2 linked regions of the Kordia antarctica genome follow. The protein of the gene in region 1 interacts with the protein of each later gene in a pairwise test. Links are inferred from orthologs where the notes say so. Each region holds a gene or a part of one and is shown on either strand. Other genes may lie near its edges.

Region 1 (4,131 bases):
GAAATAGAAAGGTATTTACTTCCGTTGCTACTTGCTGATTGTTTCCATTAACATTACTAGATTCAGTAAAATCATAATTTGCATCTAAATGTGTATACGCAATCAGACCAGAAATAGCGACTGGAATTGCTTTTTCGGCTGGCAACCATGAAGTAAATTCTTGTTGAATTCCAAAACCATACGTACTTAAATCAACATCTTCTGAATCTACTTTTGGAAAGAAACGTGCTTTGACTTGTGTTCCTTTAAATGGTGAGAAACTAGCTTGAACATAAGCTGTTGGTATAATGTCTACATTTTCTGAACCGATTCCTGTTGGTAATGTAATTTCAACTTCTTGACTCCCAAAAACTGGATCATCATAGGTAACTATTACCGTAACATCAGGTTCATTGTGACCTAAAGCTGTTGCAACCGTTTTTGACGGACTGTTGTCTGGAAATCGAATATTTTCATAATCTGCAACGTTCAGTTGAAATTCTTTTTTCTCATCTTTTATAAGAGATATATTTCCAACTATTGAAATTTCAAAACCGAAACGTTTTGGTGCCTTTGCACTATTAAACCAACCTGTGTTAATTCCGTAAGCCAAACCTTCTGATGCCGGCGCAATGTAATCTGTCGTAAATCTTTTTGCATCATCAATACCTGCAGCAAGTAATTCGTTAATATTTTCTTGGGCATTTACATGTGATATTGCTAAAAAAGCAATGAATAGGAGTTGTAATTTTTTCATAATTCGTTAGGTTAAATTTAAAGCGATAAAAATAATGAATACGTACTACAATACATACAGGAAATTGCCCCTTTTTTACATTTTTAAAGAAAAAGAAAGGCAACTACATACTTAAATACGTAATTGCCTTTGATATGGTTTTCTAAAAAAAATATTATTTACGCATCAATACGTGCAAACACTGCATTTTTCTCAATAAATATTATTCGTATCTTTATGTAAAAATTTTGCGACATGAAAAAAATTACTTTATTAATATGTGCATTCATTTGTTTTTCTTTTGGATTTGCACAACAAGATTTAATTGGAGGCGGAAACATGTGGACATTACATTATATGGTAATTGACGGGAATACTATTAATGTGACACAACCGCATCCATCAAACCAAGGTTACCATCCAGGAATTCAGTTCGTTGAATCATCACCTAATAATTATGATTTTTATGCGAACGGAGGTGATATCAATTATGCTTTCAATTCATCATCATCACTTACCATCAATCCAGATACATTTATAGTTCAAGATTTAGCTGTAAGCCTAGGATTATGTTTTTTCTATTGTACACTCGAAGCTCAATACTTAGATACTATAATTGTTGGAAATTATAATTCGCCAAGAACCTTTGATTATGAGATTATTGATGAAGGTAATGGTAATAAAACATTAATAATTGACACGCCTGAAGGAAATAGAGCTGTACATGGAAACTATATACTTTCACTTGAAAAGTTTCGTAAAAAAAGCATTGTGATGTATCCCAATCCCGTAAAAAAGAAATTATATTTTAATTTCAAAGGGTTTTCGGTAGAAAAAATAGAAATACTCTCATTAGTAGGTTCAACTATTTTTGAAACAAAAATTTCACATCAAGAAAATTCCTTAGACGTATCATTTTTGTCACCTGGAATTTATTTTATAAAAACTATTTATAAAGATGGAGACACGCATATTTCTCGATTAATCAAAGAATGATTCGTTTTTTTTAGCATCACTTTAATGCACAAAAAAATGCCCCATAAAAGAGGCATTTTTTTGTTTTTATGAAATATGATTATTACGCATCAATATTTGCATAGACTGCATTTTTTTCAATAAACTCTCTACGTGGCGGCACTTCGTCTCCCATTAACATGGAGAATACTCTGTCTGCTTCTGCTCCACTATCAATTACTATTTTACGTAATGTTCTGAATTCTGGATTCATGGTTGTGTCCCACAATTGTTCTGCGTTCATTTCCCCAAGACCTTTGTAGCGTTGAATTCCTGCTCCTCCGCCAAACTCTTCAACAATAACATCACGTTCTTGATCGTTCCAAGCATATTTACGTTTTGCTCCTTTTTTAACCAAATATAATGGTGGCGCAGCAATGTAAATGTGTCCGTTTTCAATCAATTCTTTCATGTAACGGAAAAAGAATGTTAGGATTAATGTAGAAATATGCGATCCATCGACATCGGCATCACACATAATCACTACTTTATGATATCTTAATTTTGAAAGGTTTAATGCTTGACTATCTTCTTCGGTTCCGATAGTTACACCAAGCGCTGTAAAGATATTTTTGATTTCTTCGTTTTCAAAAACTTTGTGCTTCATTGCTTTCTCTACGTTCAAGATTTTTCCACGTAATGGTAAAATTGCTTGAAACATACGGTCACGACCTTGTTTTGCCGTTCCACCTGCCGAATCTCCCTCGACAAGAAATACTTCACATTTTGCAGGATCTTGCTCAGAGCAGTCACTCAGTTTCCCAGGCAAACCTCCAATACTCATCACCGTTTTACGCTGTACCATTTCACGCGCTTTTTGTGCGGCATGACGCGCTTGCGCAGCTAACACTACTTTTTGCACAATAGTTTTAGCGTCGTCTGGATGTTCTTCTAAGTAATCCGTTAGCATTTCTGATACTGCCTGACTTACAGATGCAGATACTTCACGGTTTCCTAATTTTGTTTTGGTTTGTCCTTCAAATTGTGGCTCTTGGACTTTTACAGAAATAATTGCGGTTAGTCCTTCGCGGAAATCATCTCCAGCAATGTCAAACTTTAATTTGTCTAATAATCCTGTTCCTTCTGCATATTTTTTCAGCGTATGCGTTAAACCTCTTCTAAATCCTGATAAGTGTGTTCCACCTTCGTGTGTATTGATATTGTTTACATATGAATGTAAATTTTCAGAATACGAAGTGTTATACGTCATTGCAACCTCAACTGGAATTCCGTTTTTCTCTCCTTCAAAAGCAATTACATCGCTAATGATTTGTACACGGTTTCCGTCTAAATATCTTATAAATTCTTTTAATCCTTCGGTAGAATGAAAAACTTCATGGACAAATTCTCCTTTTTCGTCTTTGTTACGTTTATCCGTAAGTGTGATTGTGATTCCTTTGTTAAGGTATGACAATTCGCGCATACGATTTGCGATGGTTTCGTAGTTGTATTCTAAAGTTTGTGTAAATATAGACGCATCTGGTCTAAACATTACTACCGTACCAGTTTTATCAGAATCTCCAACTGCTTTTGTTGGATATAAAGGTTTTCCGCGTTCATATTCTTGTTCCCAAACTTTTCCTTCTCTAAAAACTGTTGCTTTTAAGTGAGTAGAAAGGGCATTTACAACCGATACACCAACTCCGTGCAATCCACCAGATACTTTATAGGAATCTTTATCAAATTTTCCACCAGCACCAATTTTCGTCATTACAACTTCTAATGCCGAAACACCTTCTTTTTTGTGAATCCCAATTGGAATACCACGCCCATTATCTTCAGTCGTAATGGAGTTATCTTCATTGATTACAACGCTTATAACGTCGCAATGACCTGCTAGTGCTTCATCAATAGAATTATCGACAACTTCATATACTAAATGATGTAATCCGCGTGTACCAACATCTCCAATATACATGGAAGGACGCATACGTACATGCTCCATTCCTTCTAATGCCTGTATACTATCAGCAGAATATTGATCTTTCTTTTCTTCGCTCATATATGTTTTGCTTAAATTTTTATAGTTTTAGAACTGCGTAAAACGTTCTTATTCATTCTGTTGTTAAACAAACAAATATAAGACTTCATAAATTCATTTTTAAACACTTTTAAGCTGCTTTTTAAATAGTTATTAACATTTGACCTTTTTGCAGAAAACTGCTTAAAATGTCTTAAAACAGCTTTTACGCTATTTTGAAACCGTTTTTTTCTTCCTGTATGAAAGAGAAATAAACCAAGCCCGTAGAAGCGATATTTTGACGTTCGTTTTTTAAGTAAAAACACCTGTAAATCCCTTTTTATCAACAGAAAAATGCATTTTTTCACATGCATACCTATTGTTTTTAGTAATTTTACGTCACTAACAACTATTCTACTAAATATTAATCAATGAAAACAAA
Region 2 (7,791 bases), 460 kb from region 1 along the record:
TAATGATTTCTTCTGCAAGTGCATCTTCAATATATTTTTGAATGGCTCTTTTTAAAGGTCTTGCACCATATTGTCTATCAAATCCTTTGTCAGCGATATAGTCTTTTGCTTTGTCGGTTAGTGACAAATCATATCCTAAACCTTCAATTCTAGCATATAATTTAGCAATTTCAATGTCAATAATTTTGTGAATGTGTTCACGTTCTAAGGCATTGAAAATAACAACATCGTCAATTCTGTTTAAAAATTCAGGAGCAAACGCTTTTTTCAACGCATTTTCAATCACACCTCTTGCATGATCGTCTGCTTGTGATTTTTGAGCATTCGTACCAAAACCAACACCAGCACCAAAATCTTTCAGTTTACGCGCACCAATATTTGATGTCATAATGATAATGGTATTTCTGAAATCAATTTTTCTTCCTAAACTGTCTGTTAAAAACCCATCATCTAATACTTGTAATAGCATATTGAATACATCTGGATGCGCTTTTTCAACCTCATCAAGCAAAATAACAGCATATGGTTTTCTTCTAACTTTTTCCGTTAGTTGTCCACCTTCTTCATATCCAACATATCCTGGAGGCGCACCAACTAAACGTGAAATCGCGAATTTTTCCATGTATTCACTCATGTCAATTCTGATCAAAGCTTCATCTGAATCAAATAACTCACTAGCCAATACCTTAGCTAACTGTGTTTTTCCAACTCCAGTTTGCCCTAAAAAGATAAATGAACCGATTGGTTTGTTTGGATCTTTAAGTCCTGCACGATTACGCTGAATCGCTTTTACAACTTTTCCAACGGCTTCGTCTTGTCCTATTACTTTTCCTTTGATTAATTCAGGAAGTTGTGCTAGTTTGTTACTTTCTTTTTGTGCAATTCTGTTCACAGGAATTCCTGTCATCATGGAAACTACATCAGCTACATTATCTTCACTTACAATTTCTTTGTGTTGTTTGGATTCTTCTTCCCACTTTTCTTGAGAAATTGCCAATTCTTTTTCAATACGTTTTTCGTCGTCTCTTAATTTGGCAGCTTCTTCATATTTCTGTTTTTTAACGACAGAATTTTTAAGTTCACGCACTTCTTCTAGTTGACGTTCTAAATCAAGAATTTGCTTAGGAACATCAATATTTATAATGTGAACTCTTGAACCTGCTTCATCCAAAGCATCAATAGCTTTGTCTGGCAAGAAACGATCGCTCATGTATCTATTTGTAAGCATAACACAGGCTCTAATAGCTTCTGGTGTGTAACGTACATTATGATGTTCTTCGTATTTATCTTTGATATTCTCTAGAATTTCTATCGTTTCATCTACCGTAGTAGGTTGAACCACCACTTTTTGGAAACGTCTTTCTAGTGCACCATCTTTTTCAATATGTTGTCTGTATTCGTCTAATGTTGTTGCTCCAATACATTGCAGTTCACCTCTTGCTAACGCAGGTTTAAACATGTTAGAAGCATCTAAACTTCCAGTTGCGCCACCAGCACCAACAATGGTATGAATTTCATCAATGAAGAGAATAATATCATCGTTCTTCTCCAATTCATTCATAACCGCTTTCATGCGTTCTTCAAACTGACCTCTGTATTTTGTTCCAGCTACTAAGCTTGCTAAGTCTAACGTAACGACTCTTTTATTGAATAAAATACGTGATACTTTGCGTTTTATGATTCTGTTTGCTAAACCTTCTGCAATGGCAGATTTACCAACACCAGGTTCTCCAATTAATATTGGATTGTTCTTTTTACGTCTACTCAAAATTTGAGAAACACGTTCTATTTCTTTTTCACGTCCAACAACAGGATCCAATTTTCCTTCTTCAGCCATAGCTGTTAAATCTCTTCCGAAATTGTCTAATACAGGTGTTTTGGATTTTTTATTGACTTTTCCGCCAGCATTAGAAGCTCCAAAAGGATTTTCTTTTGAAGGTTCTTGTGATCCACTATTGTCATCAGAATATGATTCTGAACGTGGAGTGTCTATATAATCGTCATCGTTTGTTATCATATACTTAAATTGTTCTTTAACATTATCATAATCCACTTTAAGCTTATTTAGTAGCTTTGTTGTCGGATCGTTTTCGTTTCGTAAGATGCACAATAATAAATGTGCGGTATTGATAGAAGAACTTTGAAAAAGTTTGGCTTCTAAAAATGTCGTTTTAAGCGCTCTTTCAGCTTGACGCGTTAAGTGTAAATTTCGCTTTTCGTTTGGAGCTACTGCCACATTTGGGTTTGCGGGACTTAGAATCTCTACTTTACGCCGCAAGTGAGTCAAATCCACTTCAAGTGCGTTTAAAATATTAATTGCTTTGCCATTTCCGTCTCTAAGAAGTCCAAGCATTAAGTGTTCTGTGCCAATAAAATCGTGGCCTAAACGCAGTGCTTCTTCTTTACTGTAGGCGATTACATCTTTTACTCTTGGGGAAAAATTATCATCCATAAATCTAGTTTCCTTTCGACCTTAAAATTAATATTTCAATACGGATAATACAAAAATTGTTCCGTGATGAAAGGTTATGTAAGCTAATAGACGAAAAAAAACTTCAAATTCAAAAATTATATTATTAAATTATCAAAAAAACTTATTAAAAATTGTTAATAAAAAAACGTTAAAATGCTTATTGAAATCATCTCTGAATACTAGCAAATGTTGTATATTGACCCGATTTGTAAAACTCGAAATATTAAAATATAAAATACATGGCAGAAGGAGAAAAATTAATCCCTATTAATATTGAAGATGAGATGAAGTCTGCTTACATCGATTATTCGATGTCAGTCATTGTGTCACGTGCGCTTCCAGATGTAAGAGATGGTATGAAACCCGTACATCGTAGAGTATTGTTTGGAATGCATGAACTCGGAGTTCGGTCTGGCTCGGCTCATAAGAAATCTGCAAGAATTGTTGGAGAAGTATTAGGTAAGTATCACCCACACGGAGATACATCTGTATACGACGCAATGGTTCGTATGGCGCAAGAATGGAGTTTGCGTTATATGCTAGTAGATGGACAAGGTAACTTCGGATCTATTGATGGAGATAGTCCTGCAGCAATGCGTTATACGGAAGCAAGAATGCGCAAGATAGCTGACGATATGTTGGCAGATATTGACAAAGACACCGTTGATCATTCTTTGAACTTTGATGACACCTTAAAAGAACCAACAGTATTGCCTACAAGAGTTCCAGGTTTGTTAATTAATGGAGCATCAGGGATTGCAGTTGGTATGGCAACAAATATGCCGCCACACAATTTATCAGAAGTTATTGATGGAATTCATGCGTATATTGAAAACAATGACATCGAAATTGATGAGTTGATTCAACACGTAAAAGCACCCGATTTTCCAACAGGTGGAATTATCTATGGATATGATGGTGTTCGTGAAGCGTTTAAAACAGGACGAGGAAAAGTTGTCATGCGTGCGAAAGCTACGATGGAAGAAGTGCAAGGTAGAGAATGTATTATTGTAACTGAAATTCCATATCAAGTCAATAAAGCAGACATGATTAAGAAAACTGCTGACTTGGTAAATGATAAAAAAATTGATGGTATTTCTACGATTCGTGATGAATCTGATAGAAAAGGAATGCGTATCGTTTATATCTTAAAGCGTGATGCGATTCCAAATATTGTCTTAAATACATTATATAAGTATACTGCATTACAATCATCATTCAGTGTAAATAATATTGCATTGGTTCATGGACGTCCACAATTATTGAATCTAAAAGAAATGATTCATCACTTTGTGGAACACAGACATGTAGTTGTAACGCGTAGAACTGAATATGAATTACGCAAAGCAGAAGAGCGCGCGCATATTTTAGAAGGTTTAATTATTGCATCTGATAATATTGATGAGGTAATTGCTATTATTAGAGGTTCGCAAAATGCTGAAGATGCTCGTAATAATTTGATCACACGTTTTGAATTGACAGAGATTCAAGCCAAAGCGATTGTGGAAATGCGTTTACGTCAGTTAACAGGTCTGGAACAAGACAAGTTACGTGGTGAGTACGACGACATCATGAAAAGCATTGACGATTACCGTGATATTTTGGCAAATAAGTCAAGAAGAATGGACATCATCAAAGAAGAACTTACGGTTATCAAAGATAAATACGGAGATGAAAGACGTTCGTTAATTGAATATGCTGGTGGAGATGTTAGTATTGAAGATTTAATTCCTGATGAAAAAGTAGTTATTACAATTTCGCATGCAGGATACATTAAGCGTACTTCATTAACAGAATATAAAGAACAAAATAGAGGTGGCGTTGGGCAAAAAGGAAGTGCAACTAGAAACGAAGATTTCTTAGAGCATCTATTTGTTGGAACCAATCACCAATATATGCTATTCTTTACGCAAAAAGGAAAATGTTTCTGGATGCGTGTATATGAAATTCCAGAAGGAAGTAAAGCATCTAAAGGAAGAGCAATTCAGAACTTAATCAACATTGAAAAAGATGATAAAGTAAAAGCATTCATCTGTACACAAAGTTTAAAAGATGATGAATATATTAATAGTCACTATGTGATTATGGCTACGAAGAAAGGTCAAGTGAAAAAGACACCTTTGGAGCAGTATTCTCGTCCACGTACCAATGGTATTAATGCAATTACCATTAAAGAAGGCGATGAACTGTTAGAAGCAAAGTTAACTACTGGAAACAGTCAAGTAATGTTAGCTGTAAAATCTGGAAAAGCAATTCGATTTGAAGAAGAGAAAACACGACCAATGGGAAGAAATGCTTCTGGTGTTCGTGGAATTAGACTCGCTAATGAAAAAGATGAAGTTATAGGAATGGTTGCTGTAAACGATATGGAAAGCAACATTTTAGTAGTTTCTGAAAATGGATATGGAAAACGATCTAGCTTAGAAGATTACCGAATTACGAACCGTGGTGGAAAAGGAGTAAAGACCATTTCTGTAACGGAAAAAACTGGAAAGTTGGTTGCGATTAAGAACGTAACGGACGATGATGGTTTAATGATTATCAACAAATCTGGTATTGCAATTCGTATGTCTGTTTCTGATTTAAGAGTAATGGGAAGAGCAACGCAAGGAGTTCGATTAATCAACATAAAAGGAAAAGATTCTATTGCAGCGGTAGCCAAAGTGAAGAATGAAGATGAGGATGAAGACGTTGAAGATGTTGAAAACACTGGTGTTACAGAAGATGGCACGGCTGTTGATATAGATGACAATAGTGACAACGAAACGGAAGAAGAATAATAACAAAAACCTCAATTATCTAAACATTTATAAAATGAAGAAAACAATTTTAATTTTCTCAGCAATGTTAATTACGGCATTTTCTTTTGCACAAAAGAAAGAATTAAGAGCCGTTGAGAAAGCATTGAAAAAAGGAAACACTACAGAAGCTAAAGCAACGTTATCTAGTATTTCATCTACAATAGAAAGTGCTGATGCAAAATACAAAGCACAATATTACTTTCTAAAAGGAAGAACGTATCAAGAACTTGCTGAAAAAGGAATGGATACGGATGCTTCTTTAAAAATAGCTGGTGATGCTTACAATAAATTATTTGCTTTTGAAAAAGAGCAAAAAGATTTTGAATACACCAAAGAAGCGAAGCCAATGTTGCAAACAATGATTAGTAAAATTGTTGAAAAAGCCATTGCCTCTCAAAAAGAAGAAAACTATAAGAAAGCTTCAGAGCTATTGTATTTATCGTATACATTACAGCCAGAAAATAAAAATTTCTTATACTTCGCGGCATCGAACTCAATTTCTGAAAAAGATTATGATACTGCTTTAAAGTATTATGTAGAGTTAAAAGAAACAGGATATACAGGTGAAGAAACTCAGTATTATGCTATTAATGTAGCAGACGGTAAAAAAGAATCGTTCGCAGAAAAAACATTAAGAGATGTATCTGTAAGAGTAAAATCACATTCAAATCCAACAGAAGAAAAAACAAAATCTAGATTACCAGAGATTGTAAAAAACATTTCTTGGATTTACACCAACCATATTGGTGACAATGAGAAAGCTTTAGCAGCCGTAGAAGATGCAATTGCAATGAATCCTAATGATGCTTCACTTTTATTGACAAAAGGAAACATCTACTACAAAATGGGAGATACTGCAAAATTCAAAGAAATCATGCAAGAAATCATTGCTAAAAACCCTAATGATGTAGATTCTTATTACAATATTGGTGTAATTAGTGCTGAAAATGGTGATGTTGAAGAGGCAAGAGCCGCATACAAAAAAGTACTAGAATTAGATCCTGGATATGTAAATGCAGCAATCAACTTATCTAAAACATACTTAGACGAGTCGTCAGATGTTGTTGATAAAATGAACGAACTAGGAAATTCATCAGCAGATAACAGAAAATATGATGAATACAAAGCGCAACAAACTGCATTGTATAGAAAGTCATTAGCAGTATTAGAAGGAATTTCTGAAAGTGTTCCCAATGATGTTAGTATCCTAAAGCAATTAAAAGGATTATATTCTTTCTTAGGAGAAAGTGAAAAAGTCAAAAAAGTGAAAGCTAAATTGGCTGAGTTAGGAGAGCAATAATCTAACAGAAATAATACATAAAAAAAGCCTCGTTAACTAGTTAACGAGGCTTTTTTATGTCTTGTAATTTTTTTATATGAGTAGTATTTATATCAAATGAATTTTAGACTGTAATTTTAAAGTTTGTTTGGTATTATTTAACCTGAGATCGATATAAGTTTACTCAAATGAAATTTTGAACATATTTCTAAAATAAGTGCTAAGTATTTGATTTTCTTTTTCTTTGTTCGTACAAAGAAAAGAAACAAAAGAAAGTGCGCTTTTAGTTCGTGTGATTTCTATTTTATATTTTGGAACTCATGAATCTTCGATTTCCAGAGGTATTTTTAGTTTTTCTTTCTGAAAAAAACTAAAACCGCATGAATTTTTCTAAATTTTCTCCAAGGATTCAAAAATTCTTAACGAAAAATCCCTGCTATACTGCGGAAAAGACAAAAAAAAACACTCTGAAATTTTATATCGAACTTACGTTATTTAAAATTATCAAAAATGTCTCAAAGTATACGTACTTTATTTGGTATAATACCTTGCCTGTAAAAATTATTATGGTGTATCAAGCGTTCAATATAAAGTCTATATTCTTGACTCTAAAAAACGGCTTGTACTGAGCGAAGTCGAAGTAAGCGGTCTTACATCTTTTATCAAACAATCTTCTTAATCACACGAAGTCTGTGTGTATGTCGTTTAGTTTCTACATTAAAAATTCCTGAATGATCTATGCGATCAATACGAACTTTTCCATGTGCGTGAATAATATAATTATCTTCCATAATGATTCCGACGTGAATAATAGTGCCTTCTTCATTATCAAAAAAAGCTAAATCGCCAGGTTCACTTTCTTCAATAAAACTCAACGCTTCACCTTGCATAGCTTGCTGAGAAGCATCACGCAATAACTTATAACCATTCAGTTTATACACCATTTGTGTAAAACCAGAACAATCTATCCCGAAAGGTGTTTTTCCGCCCCATAAATACGGCGCGCCCAAATACATATACGAAGTTTTAATAATAGTTGCTTTTGGATGAATTCCGCCAATCGTATTTCCATCATGTTCATGTGACAATAACGACAACGAATTCAAAACGGAACCAATAGGAATTGGCATTAAAAGGGAATCATTCGTAATAAACTCAACCAAATCAGCCGAGAGAATCAACTTTTCTTTATTTTTCTCTTTATAAATTTCCTCAGTGACTTCTAAATATTGTTTATT

The links.
Region 2: the proteins of gyrB (region 1) and gyrA interact in binary tests that used the Escherichia coli proteins (3 or more experiments, as listed by UniProt). The link is inferred for Kordia antarctica from one-to-one orthologs.

What each region holds. Positions count from the first base shown.
Region 1 is NZ_CP019288.1:2,056,018-2,060,148, forward strand. Bases 1,263-4,131 are described here. They hold gyrB (DNA topoisomerase (ATP-hydrolyzing) subunit B), read right to left. Parts: upstream 3,732-4,131; coding sequence 1,794-3,731; downstream 1,263-1,793. Other genes in these bases: IMCC3317_RS08240 (T9SS type A sorting domain-containing protein), read left to right, coding at 1,263-1,711; IMCC3317_RS08250 (T9SS type A sorting domain-containing protein), read left to right, coding at 4,121-4,131. Also shown: IMCC3317_RS08235 (DUF6588 family protein), read right to left, coding at 1-736; more of IMCC3317_RS08240, read left to right, coding at 971-1,262. UniProt on the Escherichia coli protein: DNA gyrase negatively supercoils closed circular double-stranded DNA in an ATP-dependent manner to maintain chromosomes in an underwound state.
Region 2 is NZ_CP019288.1:1,593,731-1,601,521, reverse strand. The notes cover bases 2,393-5,482. They hold gyrA (DNA gyrase subunit A), read left to right. Parts: upstream 2,393-2,712; coding sequence 2,713-5,253; downstream 5,254-5,482. Other genes in these bases: IMCC3317_RS06450 (tetratricopeptide repeat protein), read left to right, coding at 5,288-5,482; IMCC3317_RS06460 (ATP-dependent Clp protease ATP-binding subunit), read right to left, coding at 2,393-2,452. Outside these bases: more of IMCC3317_RS06460, read right to left, coding at 1-2,392; more of IMCC3317_RS06450, read left to right, coding at 5,483-6,574; IMCC3317_RS06445 (C40 family peptidase), read right to left, coding at 7,216-7,791. UniProt on the Escherichia coli protein: A type II topoisomerase that negatively supercoils closed circular double-stranded (ds) DNA in an ATP-dependent manner to maintain chromosomes in an underwound state.